Regions from separate parts of the Colwellia sp. SU-HH00943 genome, predicted to be linked through region 2. Evidence: predicted binding sites of a transcription regulator. Region 2 holds the regulator's gene; each other region holds the start of a gene.

Region 1 (4,153 bases), on a different contig from region 2:
GTATCGCCCGGTTGCAACTCTGCGATATTATAATTAAGACTTTGAGCATCAAGAGCTTGTTCCATGTTGGCACGTTGTGTACCAAAAACTTCTTCCATAATGCGGTTTTCAACATAACTGGTAAAGCCTTCGTTTAACCAAAGATCTCGCCAGCTTTCATTTGTTACTAAATTGCCCGACCAAGAATGTGCTAACTCGTGAGCAATCAAGTTAACCAAACTCTTGTCTCCCGCTACAACGGTTGGAGTGATAAAAGATAAGCGCGGATTTTCCATGCCACCAAAAGGAAAGCTTGGCGGTAAAATTAATAAGTCATAACGGCCCCAACGATACTTACCGTAGAGTTTCTCAGCAATATCGATCATCGCTTGCGTATCGTTAAACTCGGCAACAGCCCTATCAAGAATATACTCTTCAGCGTAAATTCCTGTTTGATGACTCATGGCTTTAAATTGTAAATCACCCACAGCAATTGCAATTAAGTAGGCAGGAACAGCTTGTGGCATCGAGAAGAAGTAATCGCCGTCACGTGCAGTATCAGGATCGTTATTTGCACTCATCACTGCAAGTAACTCTTTATCAGTGGTTATACGAGCAGTATAAGTTACACGCACACTTGGTGTATCTTGGATAGGTATCCAAGAGCGAGCGTGAATGGCTTGGTTTTGACTAAAAAGAAACGGTTGACTCTTACCTGCTGTTTGCGCAGCTGATAACCATTGCAGGCCTGAAGCTTTTTCAGTTGAATGATAGTAAATACGTAGCTTTTTCGATTGTCCTTGAGTGTTTATTGTCAGTTTAGCGCCCAAAACATCATCACGCTCAGCAAGAGTGAAATTTACTGATTGCCACACACCTTGTGTATTTTTTGCCATGACCTTGTGAACAACAAGATCACGTGTATCTAATACAACCGTGTTTGCTTGAGCAGATAACCACTTTAAAGATAACTCTGCAAAACCTGATAATGACTTTTGGTTAAAATCAACATTGAGATCTAAATAAAGGTGCGTTGTGATGACTTGATCATAGTTTGAATAAGTATAAACATCATTTAAAACACTACCCTTTGAAGCTGAAACTAGCTGTGAAACAGACAGCATAGCAAGCAAGATGAGTCGTAAAAAAATTTTCATTAAATAAATCCCAATATAATTTACAAGGCTTAAAAAATAGCCTGTAGATTACAGCGAATCGACAGGCTTATTCAACTAATTACGATAATAAAGGTATTTAGAAAAACTAACGAATTTGCAAGAATGGTTTACACTATTGAGTGTGAAAATAGAGATTAAAAGTAAAAGCGTTTAAACGTAACGCTGTATAACGTTTTTCAACAATCACTATCATCGACTTCAAAAAAACAAGTTATACAGCTACTGGCATTTTACTACATTTTTTGCATTTGAATCACAACTCTGCGGTTCTTATCACGGCCTAAAATGGTACCATTTGATGCAATATGGCGTTTTTCACCATAACCTTTCGCTTCAATTCTGCTTGCATCAATGCCATTGGCTACAAAATATTCACGAATTTTATTAGCACGTTTTTCTGATAACTTTAAGTTCGACCAACGGCCACCATAACTATCAGAATGAGCATCCACAAGTACTAACTCAAGTTCAGGATCTAAGCTCAAATATTCACGTATCATATTAATACGTCTTTGCGAGGCTTTAGTAAACTGGTCACTGTTAGATTGATAGTTTAAAACCGTGTAAGCAATATCATCAAAGCTATAGTTAAGTAAATTACCTACACATGAAACAAAATTTCTATAAGCGGTTTTAAAGCGCACATTTGATAATCCCACAGACACTTCGTCTTGCTCGCTATACCAATCATTATAATAAAAGGTTGGGTTCATTCCTTGCTCAAGCTCGCTTAACATAGTCCAAGCAACTTTCTTAGGTAAGCTTGGGTTAAATTGCTTATAAAGTTTCATGTCAGCTAAAACGCGACCACCATTGCCAGGTTTCCACTTAGGTGATTCACTACGAACCTGGGCAAGAGAATAGTTATCAGGCAAGAGCATCATATCTAATTCAAATTCCATGTTTAACTGACGGCTCGCTTTTGCTGAAAATCGTGCTTGCCCGTAATTAGGGATTTGATGAGCTAATGTGCACTGTAAGCGTGAATTATCTGCTAGTTGCCACTGAGAATTTCCTAAAGTAGCGCTATATTGGCGAATACCTGCCTGTGCTTGTGAAGCAGTAAAAATAAAGAATAGTACAAAAAACACAGTGACAAAAAGTGACGATGTGAAGAAACATTTATATGTGCTTGAAGCGTTTATTTTCATGATATTGCAACATAATTAATTGGCGACATTATTTATATCGTCTGAAATTAAAATAACTTTAACATTTTATTGGCTATTTTGCATAAGCACACTATCGTGTTTAGGATAGTTTTCTGAGATAATCACCACAACCCTACTCATCCTAACACTTGCCAGCTAACCAAAAGAATAATATGTCAGATACTGCAAAAACAAAAGACGAAGAAGTAGAACAAGTAATAGACAAGCCATTATTGGCGCAACGATTTCGTGGATACTTTCCTGTTGTCATTGATGTTGAAACAGCAGGCTTTAATGCCCAAACAGATGCGTTACTTGAAATTGCAGCTTCAGTGTTGACGCTTGATGAAAATTCAGGTCAGCTGTCAATTGATGAAACAATACAATTTAATGTTAACCCGTTTGAAGGAGCTAACTTAGAGCCCAAAGCATTAGAGTTTACAGGTATAGACCCAACACACCCTCTTCGAGGTGCTGTAGATGAAGAAGTTGCGTTAAAAACAATATTCAAATTAGTAAGAAAAAAAATGAAATTGGCTGGTTGCCAACGAGCCATTATTGTTGCTCATAATGCCGCTTTTGATTTGGGCTTTTTAAATGCTGCAACCACTCGCTGTAAAATCAAACGCAGTCCGTTTCACGCCTTTGTTAGTTTTGACACTACAACTTTATCTGGTTTAGCTTTAGGGCAAACAGTATTAGCAAAAGCGTGCGAAGCAGCTAAGATTGATTTTAATAACAGCGAAGCTCATACAGCGCTATACGACACTGAAAAAACAGCTGAATTATTTTGCTATATCGTCAATAAATGGCAAGCATTAGGCGGATGGCCGTTACCAGTACCTGCTACACAAACTGAAGAAACGAGTAGCTAGACTTTCATCCATTTACTAAAAAATAGGCATAAAAAAACCGCTAACGCGGTTTTTTTAAATCATCAATTAATGCATTAAGCTTATAATTGCTCAGCATTATCAGTTAGGTAAGCAGCTACACCTTCTGGAGAAGCAGTCATACCTTTATCACCTTTGTTCCAGCCAGCTGGACATACTTCGCCGTGCTCTTGGTGGAATTGAAGTGCATCAACCATACGAAGCATTTCATCAACGTCACGACCTAATGGTAAATCGTTAACTACTTGATGACGTACGTTACCTTCTTCATCAATTAAGAAAGAACCACGGAAAGCAACACCAGCTTCTGGATGCTCAACATCGTATGCTTGACAGATCTCGTGCTTAGTATCAGCAACTAAAGTGTATTGAACTGGACCAATACCACCATCGTTTACTGGAGTGTTACGCCATGCATTATGAGAAAACTGTGAATCAATAGAAACACCAATTACTTCAACGCCGCGGCTTTTAAATTCTTCCATACGGTGATCAAAAGCTAAAAGCTCAGAAGGACAAACAAAAGTAAAATCTAACGGGTAGAAAAATACTACTGCTTTTTTGCCTTTAATAGCTTCGCTTAAAGTAAAGCTATCTACAATTTCACCACTGCCTAATACTGCTGCTGCAGTGAAGTCCGGTGCTGGACGACCAACTAATACACTCATTTTGTGCTCCGTTTTTTGTTATAAAAATTTATATAAATAAATTGAGAAATCACAATTTATTATTGTATCTAATTAAAAAATTTCAATGGGTATTGAAGTTTTAAATAAATTTATTCTGCACTTGCTTCTTCTGATGCGTTTTTAGCGGCAGCTTCTTTAATTAAGGTTTGTAATTCACCTTGTTGAAACATTTCAATAATAATGTCACAGCCACCAACTAATTCACCTTCAACCCATAATTGCGGGAAAGTAGGCCAATCAGCATACTTAGGTAACTCAGCACG
Region 2 (4,153 bases):
GTAGCACCAGCCGTCGCTATGTAATAAAGTCATAGTACTTTAATAATTGTAGTTTTCTTCATGGCTGTAAAGAAGTAATATAATAAGAATTATCAAAGAAGTAGTGTTAATGGCAGATCAAGCGAGCGGCTTAAGAAAAATGAAGGACTTAAAAAAAGTTAAAGTAATCGCAGTTTCGGGTGGTAAAGGTGGCGTTGGTAAAACGAATGTTTCCCTTAATACTGCAATAGCACTGGGTCAACAGGGCAAACGAGTGTTAGTACTTGATGCTGACTTAGGTTTAGCTAATGTTGACGTTATGTTGGGGTTAAGAGTTAAACAAAACCTTTCTCATGTATTATCAGGCGAGTGTGAACTTGATGATATTATTATTACTGGCCCTAGCAACATAAAAATTATTCCTGCCACATCAGGCTCGCAATCTATGGTTGATTTAACACCATCAGAGCACGCGGGCTTAATTCGCGCTTTTAGTGAAATGCAAACCCAGTTTGATGTACTTATTGTAGATACGGCTGCGGGTATTTCAGACATGGTATTAAGTTTTACTCGAGCATCTCAAGATGTGATGTTAGTGGTTTGTGATGAGCCTACATCAATAACTGACTGCTATGCATTAATGAAACTATTGAGCAGAGACCATGGCGTTTTTAAATTTAAAGTGGTCGCTAATATGGTTCGTAGTCCTAAAGAAGGACAGCAGCTTTTTGCTAAATTAACAAAAGTGACCGATAGGTTTTTAGATGTAGCACTCGAGTTAGTCGCTGTCGTGCCTTTTGATGAAAATATTAGAAAATCTGTACGAAAACAACAGGCCATAGTTGAAGCCTTTCCAGATTCACCTGCAGCCAAAGCTTTTAAGGGACTAGCCACTAAAGTGATAAGTTGGCCTATTCCTAAACAAGCCTCCGGTCATTTAGAGTTTTTTATTGAACAATTACTTGATTATTAGTAATTAATTCACCACCCTTAGTAAGGGTAAACAATAATAAATTGATTCAATAAACAGTATAGTTTGAGCGAGAATGATATAACGTGGTAAAAGCGAGCGCTTACAACAATCAAATAGATAAAACGGTGTTGTTAGAACAGCATACCGTATTAGTCAAACGTATTGCCTACCATTTATTAGCACGTCTACCCGCTAGTGTCCTTGTTGATGACCTTATTCAATCTGGCATGATTGGCTTATTCGAAGCTGCAAATAATTTTGATAACGCCAAAGGGGCAAGCTTTGAAACTTTTGCTGGTATTCGTATTCGCGGTGCTATGCTTGATGAAATACGCCGAGGTGATTGGACGCCTCGATCAGTACATAAAAACAGCCGTATGGTCAGTGAAGCCATTAAAGTTCTTGAAGCAGAATTAGGCCGAGATGTTACTGATATAGAAGTTGCTGAAAAACTTGATATTTCATTAAATGAATACCATCATATATTAAGTGAGGTTAGTACAGGAAAAATACTTGGTATCGATGACCTTGGTGTTAGTGAAGATGCTATTAATTTTGATGAATCTTGCCATGGCGATGATCCTTATCAAGACATTGAGCATAGTGCTTTTAAAAAAGGGCTTAGTGAGTGTGTTTCCTCTTTACCCGAGCGAGAAGCTTTAGTACTGTCTTTGTACTATGATGAAGAATTAAATTTACGTGAAATTGGTCAAGTTTTAGACGTGAGTGAGTCAAGAGTGAGCCAAATTCACAGTCAAGCAATGCATAGGTTAAAATCACGTATGCAATCTTGGCAAAGTTGAGTAGAATAAGTAGTAACTTAGTAATTAATTTATAAAATAGAAAATCAGATGTTTCGCTGGAGGGTGCCTTGGATAAAAATATGAAAGTGCTTGTTGTTGATGACTTTTCAACCATGAGACGTATAGTGAAAAATTTGTTACGGGATTTAGGCTTCACCAATATTCAAGAAGCGGATGACGGCAGTACAGCTTTACCGATGCTTCAAGGTGGTGACTTTGATTTTGTTGTAACCGATTGGAATATGCCTGGCATGCAAGGTATTGACTTATTAAAAGCCATTCGTGCTGATGCGAGTTTATCGCACATTCCTGTATTATTGATAACAGCTGAAGCGAAAAAAGAGCAAATTGTTATGGCTGCTCAAGCAGGTGTTAATGGCTATATTGTTAAACCATTTACAGCAGCAACGCTTAAAACAAAATTAGACAAAATTTTTGAGCGCTTAGCTTAGTTTCTGCTTTTATTAGGCAATATTTTAAAGCTATAGGTAAATTGCCCGATAAATCTAGTAATGCTTTGGTTTAATAGTAAGGACTTTGCATGAGTATCGCAATGGTAGGCCGTGTTTCTTTGGAGCAGGCTAAATCTTTGGTTGAGTATTTAGAAACGGATCAGCAAGAAAAAGCTGATGCGTTGATTGCTGAAATTCAAAACCCAATCAATTCTGAGTTGTTTGCTGAAATAGGTAAGTTAACGCGTCAACTTCATGACTCATTAACTAACTTCCAGTTAGATTCCCGTTTAAATGATTTAGCGACGGCAGATATCCCTGATGCTAAAGAACGATTAAATTATGTCATTACTCGTACTGAAGAAGCCGCAAACAAAACGATGGATGCGGTTGAGTCTATTTTCCCTGTTGTTGATAATATTGCTGATCAAGTTCGTGCAGTTAACCCCGCTTGGACTAAACTGATGAATAATGAAATAGACTTAAAAGAATTTAAGAGTCTATGCGGTGATATTGATACACTGTTGGTCACAACGGGTAAAGAAACAGCCCATATACATAGTTTAATGACTGATGTTTTGATGGCACAGGACTTTCAAGACTTAACAGGGCAAGTTATTCGTAAGGTAATCGACTTAGTACGTGAAGTAGAAGACAGCCTTATCAATATGTTAACAGCCTTTGGTATTTCTGCGGAACAAGCAAAAGCAGAATCAACACCTAAGATGGGCGACAACCTTGTTGAAGGGCCAATTGTTAATTCAGAAAGTAGAGATGATGTTGTTGAAGATCAGGACGATGTAGACGATCTTTTATCAAGTCTAGGTTTTTAATAGGAGTTACGGATGTCTTTTGAAGCAGATGAAGAAATTCTACAAGACTTTTTAGTTGAAGCGGGTGAGATACTTGAATTGCTTTCAGAGCAATTAGTTGAACTTGAAAATGATGTTGATAATGCTGATTTACTTAATGCAATTTTTCGTGGTTTTCACACAGTAAAAGGTGGTGCAGGCTTTCTTTCGTTAACTGAATTGGTTGACGTGTGTCATTTTGCTGAAAATATATTTGATTTACTTCGAAATGGTCAACGCTCTGTAACAGCTGAGTTGATGGATACTATTTTATCTGCGCTTGATACCGTTAATGACATGTTTGCCTTAGTGCAAAATAGAGAGCCATTAGTGGCAGCAGAGCCTGAGCTTTTAGCTGAACTTCATCGTTTGAGTGTTCCGCAAGGTGAGGAAATTGAAGACTTACCAGAGCAATTAACTGCTGAACCGGCTCCTGAACCTGAAGTGCAAGTTGAAGAACCAGTTAATGAAGAGTCTAGCTCAACTGATGAAATGAGTGAAGATGAGTTTGAACGTTTGCTTGATGAGCTACACGGTAGCGGCACTCCAAGTGCTGTTGAAACGCCAATTACTACTGAAACCCCACAAGTTGAAGAATCAACAAATAGTGATGAAATATCAGATGATGAATTTGAATCTTTACTTGATGAACTTCATGGGCAAGGAGCTTTTTCTTCAGACACAGGAAATGCTTCCCCAGCATTAAATACTGCTTCAGATGAAATTAATGATGATGAATTTGAAAGTCTGTTAGATGAATTACATGGTAAGGGTCAAGCACCAAAAGCAGCAGATACAACGCCTGCTGAACCTGAAACACCAGTAGCGTCAACGCCTAAAGCTAAACCTACACCTGCTAAAGCTCCCGCTGCAAAAGCAAAACCCGCAGCTAAAGCAGCTAGTAAGCCAGCTAAAGCATCAGCAAAAGCGGCTCAACCTTCAACGCCACAAGGTGAAACCACGGTAAGGGTTGATACTAAACGCCTTGATAAAATCATGAATATGGTTGGGGAGTTAGTATTAGTTCGAAATCGATTAACTAGCTTAGGGCTTACTTCTGATGATGAAGATTTAAATAAGGCTGTTTCTAATTTA
Region 3 (4,153 bases), on a different contig from region 2:
GAATGCGAATAATCACCTGCTGACCTAAAGATTCTAATTCGATTGCACCATCTTGAATTTGCTGTTCAAGCTGCTCTGCAATTTTCTTCACTAAATCATTTACCTGTTCTTGAGCTGCGCTTTCCATTTGCTCTTTAGCTTGTTGTAATGATTCTGCAGACATAGCGTCTTCAGTATTTTGCGATTGACCACCACGTTCAGTACCTCGTTGCTCTTGACGACCACCCGCAGAGGTTTCATCACCTGCTTGAAACTCTAACATTTGTTGAGTCATTTCCATGGTTTGCTGTTGGATCACCTCTATCGGTGTTGGCTCAGGCTTACCAGGACGGAATTCTTGCGCAATAATACTTGTGCCTTTAGGGATATCTTTTACTTCTATTTTATTCTGAACACCGAAAGCAAACTTCATTGAGCCAGCAATTTGTTTAAACTTAAGTACATCCATTTCTGAAAAAGAAAGTAACAGTACAAAGAAGCACATAAGTAAGGACATAAGATCTGCAAAAGTCCCCATCCAAGCGGGAAGGCCCGGTGGTGGGCACTTACATTCTTTTTCAGACATATGCCCTCCTTACATTTCTCACAGTTAACAGCTCAAGGGATTGCATCATCAACTACTCGTCACCTGTGGTATCAATAGCGCGCTTACCTTCAGCTAAATAGTTTTTCAATAACCCTTCGATTACACGCGGATTTTGCCCGTCTTGGATACCTAAAACCGCATCAAGCACTAGTTCTTGGTTCATCTTTTCTTCAGCTAATCGTAGCTTTAACTTTGAGGCAATCGGAATGGCAATAACATTTGCTAGAAAAGCACCATAAAGCGTAGTTAATAAGGCAACAGCCATCGCTGGACCAATAGATTTAGGATCATCCATGTTCGACAGCATAGCTACTAAGCCTATTAACGTACCGATCATCCCCATTGCTGGCGCTACATCAGCTAAGGCCATCATCATATTTGAACCAGTTTCGTGACGTTCTGTGGTAAGGTTTATATCTTTTTGTAAAGTAGCACGAACAACGTCAGCATCATGACCATCCACTAGCATATCAACACCCTTTTGCATAAAAGGGTTTGTTATTTCAGCTTCTTCTAAAGCTAAAAAGCCACCTTTACGCGCAGCGTCAGCCATATCAACCGCTTTCTCAATTAATTCTTCTGGTTTTTCCAGTTTGAACATAAAGGCTTTGCCGATAATTTTACCAATACCGAAGAACTGACTTAAATTATAATTTGATAATACGATGAAAATTGAACCACAAAATACAATTAATACTGACTGAGTATCAGCGAACATCATGATGTCGCCAGATAGTATCATTGCCATAACAAGTAAACCGATGGCGCCAACAATACCAATTAACGTTGCTAAATCCACAAATCTCTCCTAAAACTACCAAATCCAAATAGCACTAATAAAATAATAGTACATGAAGCAATAAATATTCGCTAATACTTATGTTATCGCCCATGCAGTCAATAACTTAATAGCTTGTTTTAAATAAATATAGTCTGAACTTGAGATAAGAAGTAGTTAACGATTGAAATATGCACAGATTTATTATTTTTGATTTTTCTTTACAGAGAAACTGACGCAGTAAAAAGTACCTTTTTCGGTAAATAACAAGCTTGTTACAAATAAATGTAAGCTAATAGAAAGGAAAATAGTAACTAGAAAGTAAGTCTACATTGACCAACGCGCTTAGCTAAGGTAAGTTTGCGCCTAGTCCTAAAATGTTAGCGCCCCAGAGAAATTTACATGGCAAAGAAAAAATTAGAAAACCTCAGTTTTGAAGAGTCTCTCGTTGAGCTCGACACTATTGTACAAAACCTTGAGCAAGGGGAGCTAAGCTTGGAAGAATCTATGGCTTTATTTGAACGAGGCCTAAACTTAAGCCAGGTGAGTCAAACTAAACTGCAAGCCGCTGAACAAAAAGTGAAAATTTTATTAGAAAAAAATGGCGAGCAACAATTAACTAACTATACAGTCTCAAATGATGAGCATTCATAGGTAAAATTTGTGAGTAACTTAGTTAATTATCAACACCACCAAATGCAAATTAATCAATTTCTAACCAAACAACTTGATCAATTAGCCATCAATGATGAAAAATTACTTGCTGCGATGCGTTATGGTTTACTGATTGGTGGCAAAAGAATGCGACCTTATTTAGCCTATATCACAGGTGAAGCCCTAGGCACTGAGCAATCTGATATAGATGCCATTGCAGCTGCCCTTGAATGTATTCATGCATATTCCTTATTACATGATGACTTACCAGCCATGGATGATGACGATTTAAGACGAGGCAAACCAACCTGTCATAAAGCCTTTGATGAAGCGACGGCTATCTTAGCTGGTGATGCACTGCAAACCCTTGCTTTTGACATCCTCGCTAATCATCAATTTTCTGAAGCAGTACAAAGCAAACAAATCAAACTTATCCAACAGTTGGCAGCAGCTTCCGGCTACCAAGGCATGTGTGGTGGTCAAGCGCTTGATTTATCAGCAACCGATCAAGCAATTGATTTACAGCAGCTTGAACAATTACACATGCTAAAAACTGGGGCGCTATTGAAAGCCTGCGTATTAATGGCTGCAGAGTGCTCTATGCAAGTTAATTCAGCAGAAAAACAAGCATTAGAGCAATACGCACAACTTATTGGCTTAGCTTACCAAGTGCAAGACGATATTATTGACATTACCTCTAGCGAAGAAGAACTTGGTAAGCCAAAGGGCTCAGACCTTGCCGCCAATAAAAGTACTTATCCTGCCTTGCTTGGTTTACAAGGCGCGCAAGAAAAAGCTGAAAACTTATTGCAGCAAGCGCTTCAAGCTTTAGCTAGTTTACCGTACAATACGCAGTCTTTAGAGGAATTTGCTACCTTCATAGTTAAGCGTAGCCACTAACCCTAAATTTAATATACCAATAATAGCGACTTGAATATTACACTATGACTACAAACCTTGCTGACTATCCATTACTTGCTCAAATTGATTCGCCAAAAGATCTGCGAAATATAGTACAAGAGCAATTGCCAAAAATCAGTAATGAACTTCGTAGCTATTTATTAAATTCGGTTAGTAAAAGTAGTGGTCACTTTGCTTCAGGCTTGGGTACTATTGAGTTAACTGTGGCACTTCACTATGTATACGACACGCCTTTTGATCACCTTATTTGGGATGTTGGTCACCAAGCCTATCCTCATAAAATTTTAACGGGTAGACGTGATCAATTGCATACCATCAGACAAAAAGATGGTCTGCACCCCTTCCCTTGGCGCGAAGAGAGTGAATATGACACCTTAAGTGTTGGTCACTCAAGCACGTCAATTTCAGCTGCACTTGGCTTAGCGGTTGCCGCCGAAAAAGAAGGCTTAAACAGAAAAACTGTTGCTGTTATTGGTGATGGAGCCATGACTGCAGGTATGGCTTTCGAAGCATTAAACCATGCCGGAGACATTCGTAAAGACATGTTAGTTATTCTTAATGATAATGAAATGTCTATTTCGGAAAATGTTGGTGCTTTAAATAATCATTTTGCAAAAATGCTTTCCGGTAGTTTATATACAGGTCTACGCGAAGGCAGTAAACGTATTCTCAATAACTTACCGCCTATAAAAGAGCTAGCAAGCCGTGCTGAAGAACATATAAAAGGCATGGTTGTGCCAAGCACCTTTTTTGAAGAACTTGGTTTCAACTACATAGGCCCTATTGATGGACATGATGTTAATGGTTTAGTTGATACCATTAAAAATATGAAAAGTCTTAAAGGACCACAACTCCTTCATATTGCCACTAAAAAAGGTAAAGGCTACCACGCAGCTGAGCAAGATCCTATTAAGTACCATGCTGTGCCTAAATTTAATCCAAGCGATGCCAACCTACCAAAATCCAAGCCTACATTACCAACCTATTCACAAATTTTTGGCGATTGGTTATGTAAAACAGCTGCTGTTGATAAAAAACTAGTCGCCATTACGCCTGCCATGCGCGAAGGTTCAGGCATGGTAGAGTTTAGCCAACGTTTCCCTGACCAATATTATGATGTTGCGATTGCAGAACAACATGCTGTCACCTATGCTGCAGGTCTTGCTATTGGTGGACAAAAACCTGTAGTGGCAATTTATTCAAGCTTTTTACAG

The links. The regulator FliA, encoded in region 2, starts transcription of late flagellar genes. The targets are predictions, from matches to a motif close to CTAAAGNTNNNNNNNNNNNNGCCGATA.
Region 1: AC27GZ_RS09575 (flagellar protein MotY) is a predicted target of FliA. The motif match lies at 2,344-2,370, and genes of this name have one in related genera.
Region 3: pomA (flagellar motor protein PomA) is a predicted target of FliA. The motif match lies at 1,470-1,496, and genes of this name have one in related genera.

The regions. Positions count from the first base shown of each region.
Region 1 is NZ_BAAJLW010000003.1:237,539-241,691, reverse strand. Features, by position in the region: gene AC27GZ_RS09580 (M1 family metallopeptidase) at 1-1,136, opposite strand, end outside; gene AC27GZ_RS09575 (flagellar protein MotY) at 1,391-2,308, opposite strand; gene rnt (ribonuclease T) at 2,482-3,183, shown strand; gene AC27GZ_RS09565 (peroxiredoxin) at 3,264-3,869, opposite strand; gene AC27GZ_RS09560 (Grx4 family monothiol glutaredoxin) at 3,980-4,153, opposite strand, start outside.
Region 2 is NZ_BAAJLW010000005.1:170,689-174,841, forward strand. Features, by position in the region: gene flhF (flagellar biosynthesis GTPase FlhF) at 1-24, shown strand, start outside; gene AC27GZ_RS14740 (MinD/ParA family ATP-binding protein) at 110-952, shown strand; gene AC27GZ_RS14745 (RNA polymerase sigma factor FliA) at 1,036-1,755, shown strand; gene cheY (chemotaxis response regulator CheY) at 1,824-2,207, shown strand; gene AC27GZ_RS14755 (protein phosphatase CheZ) at 2,297-3,040, shown strand; gene AC27GZ_RS14760 (chemotaxis protein CheA) at 3,053-4,153, shown strand, end outside.
Region 3 is NZ_BAAJLW010000002.1:55,987-60,139, reverse strand. Features, by position in the region: gene AC27GZ_RS05460 (flagellar motor protein MotB) at 1-565, opposite strand, end outside; gene pomA (flagellar motor protein PomA) at 618-1,385, opposite strand; gene AC27GZ_RS05450 (exodeoxyribonuclease VII small subunit) at 1,767-2,018, shown strand; gene ispA ((2E,6E)-farnesyl diphosphate synthase) at 2,028-2,918, shown strand; gene dxs (1-deoxy-D-xylulose-5-phosphate synthase) at 2,963-4,153, shown strand, end outside.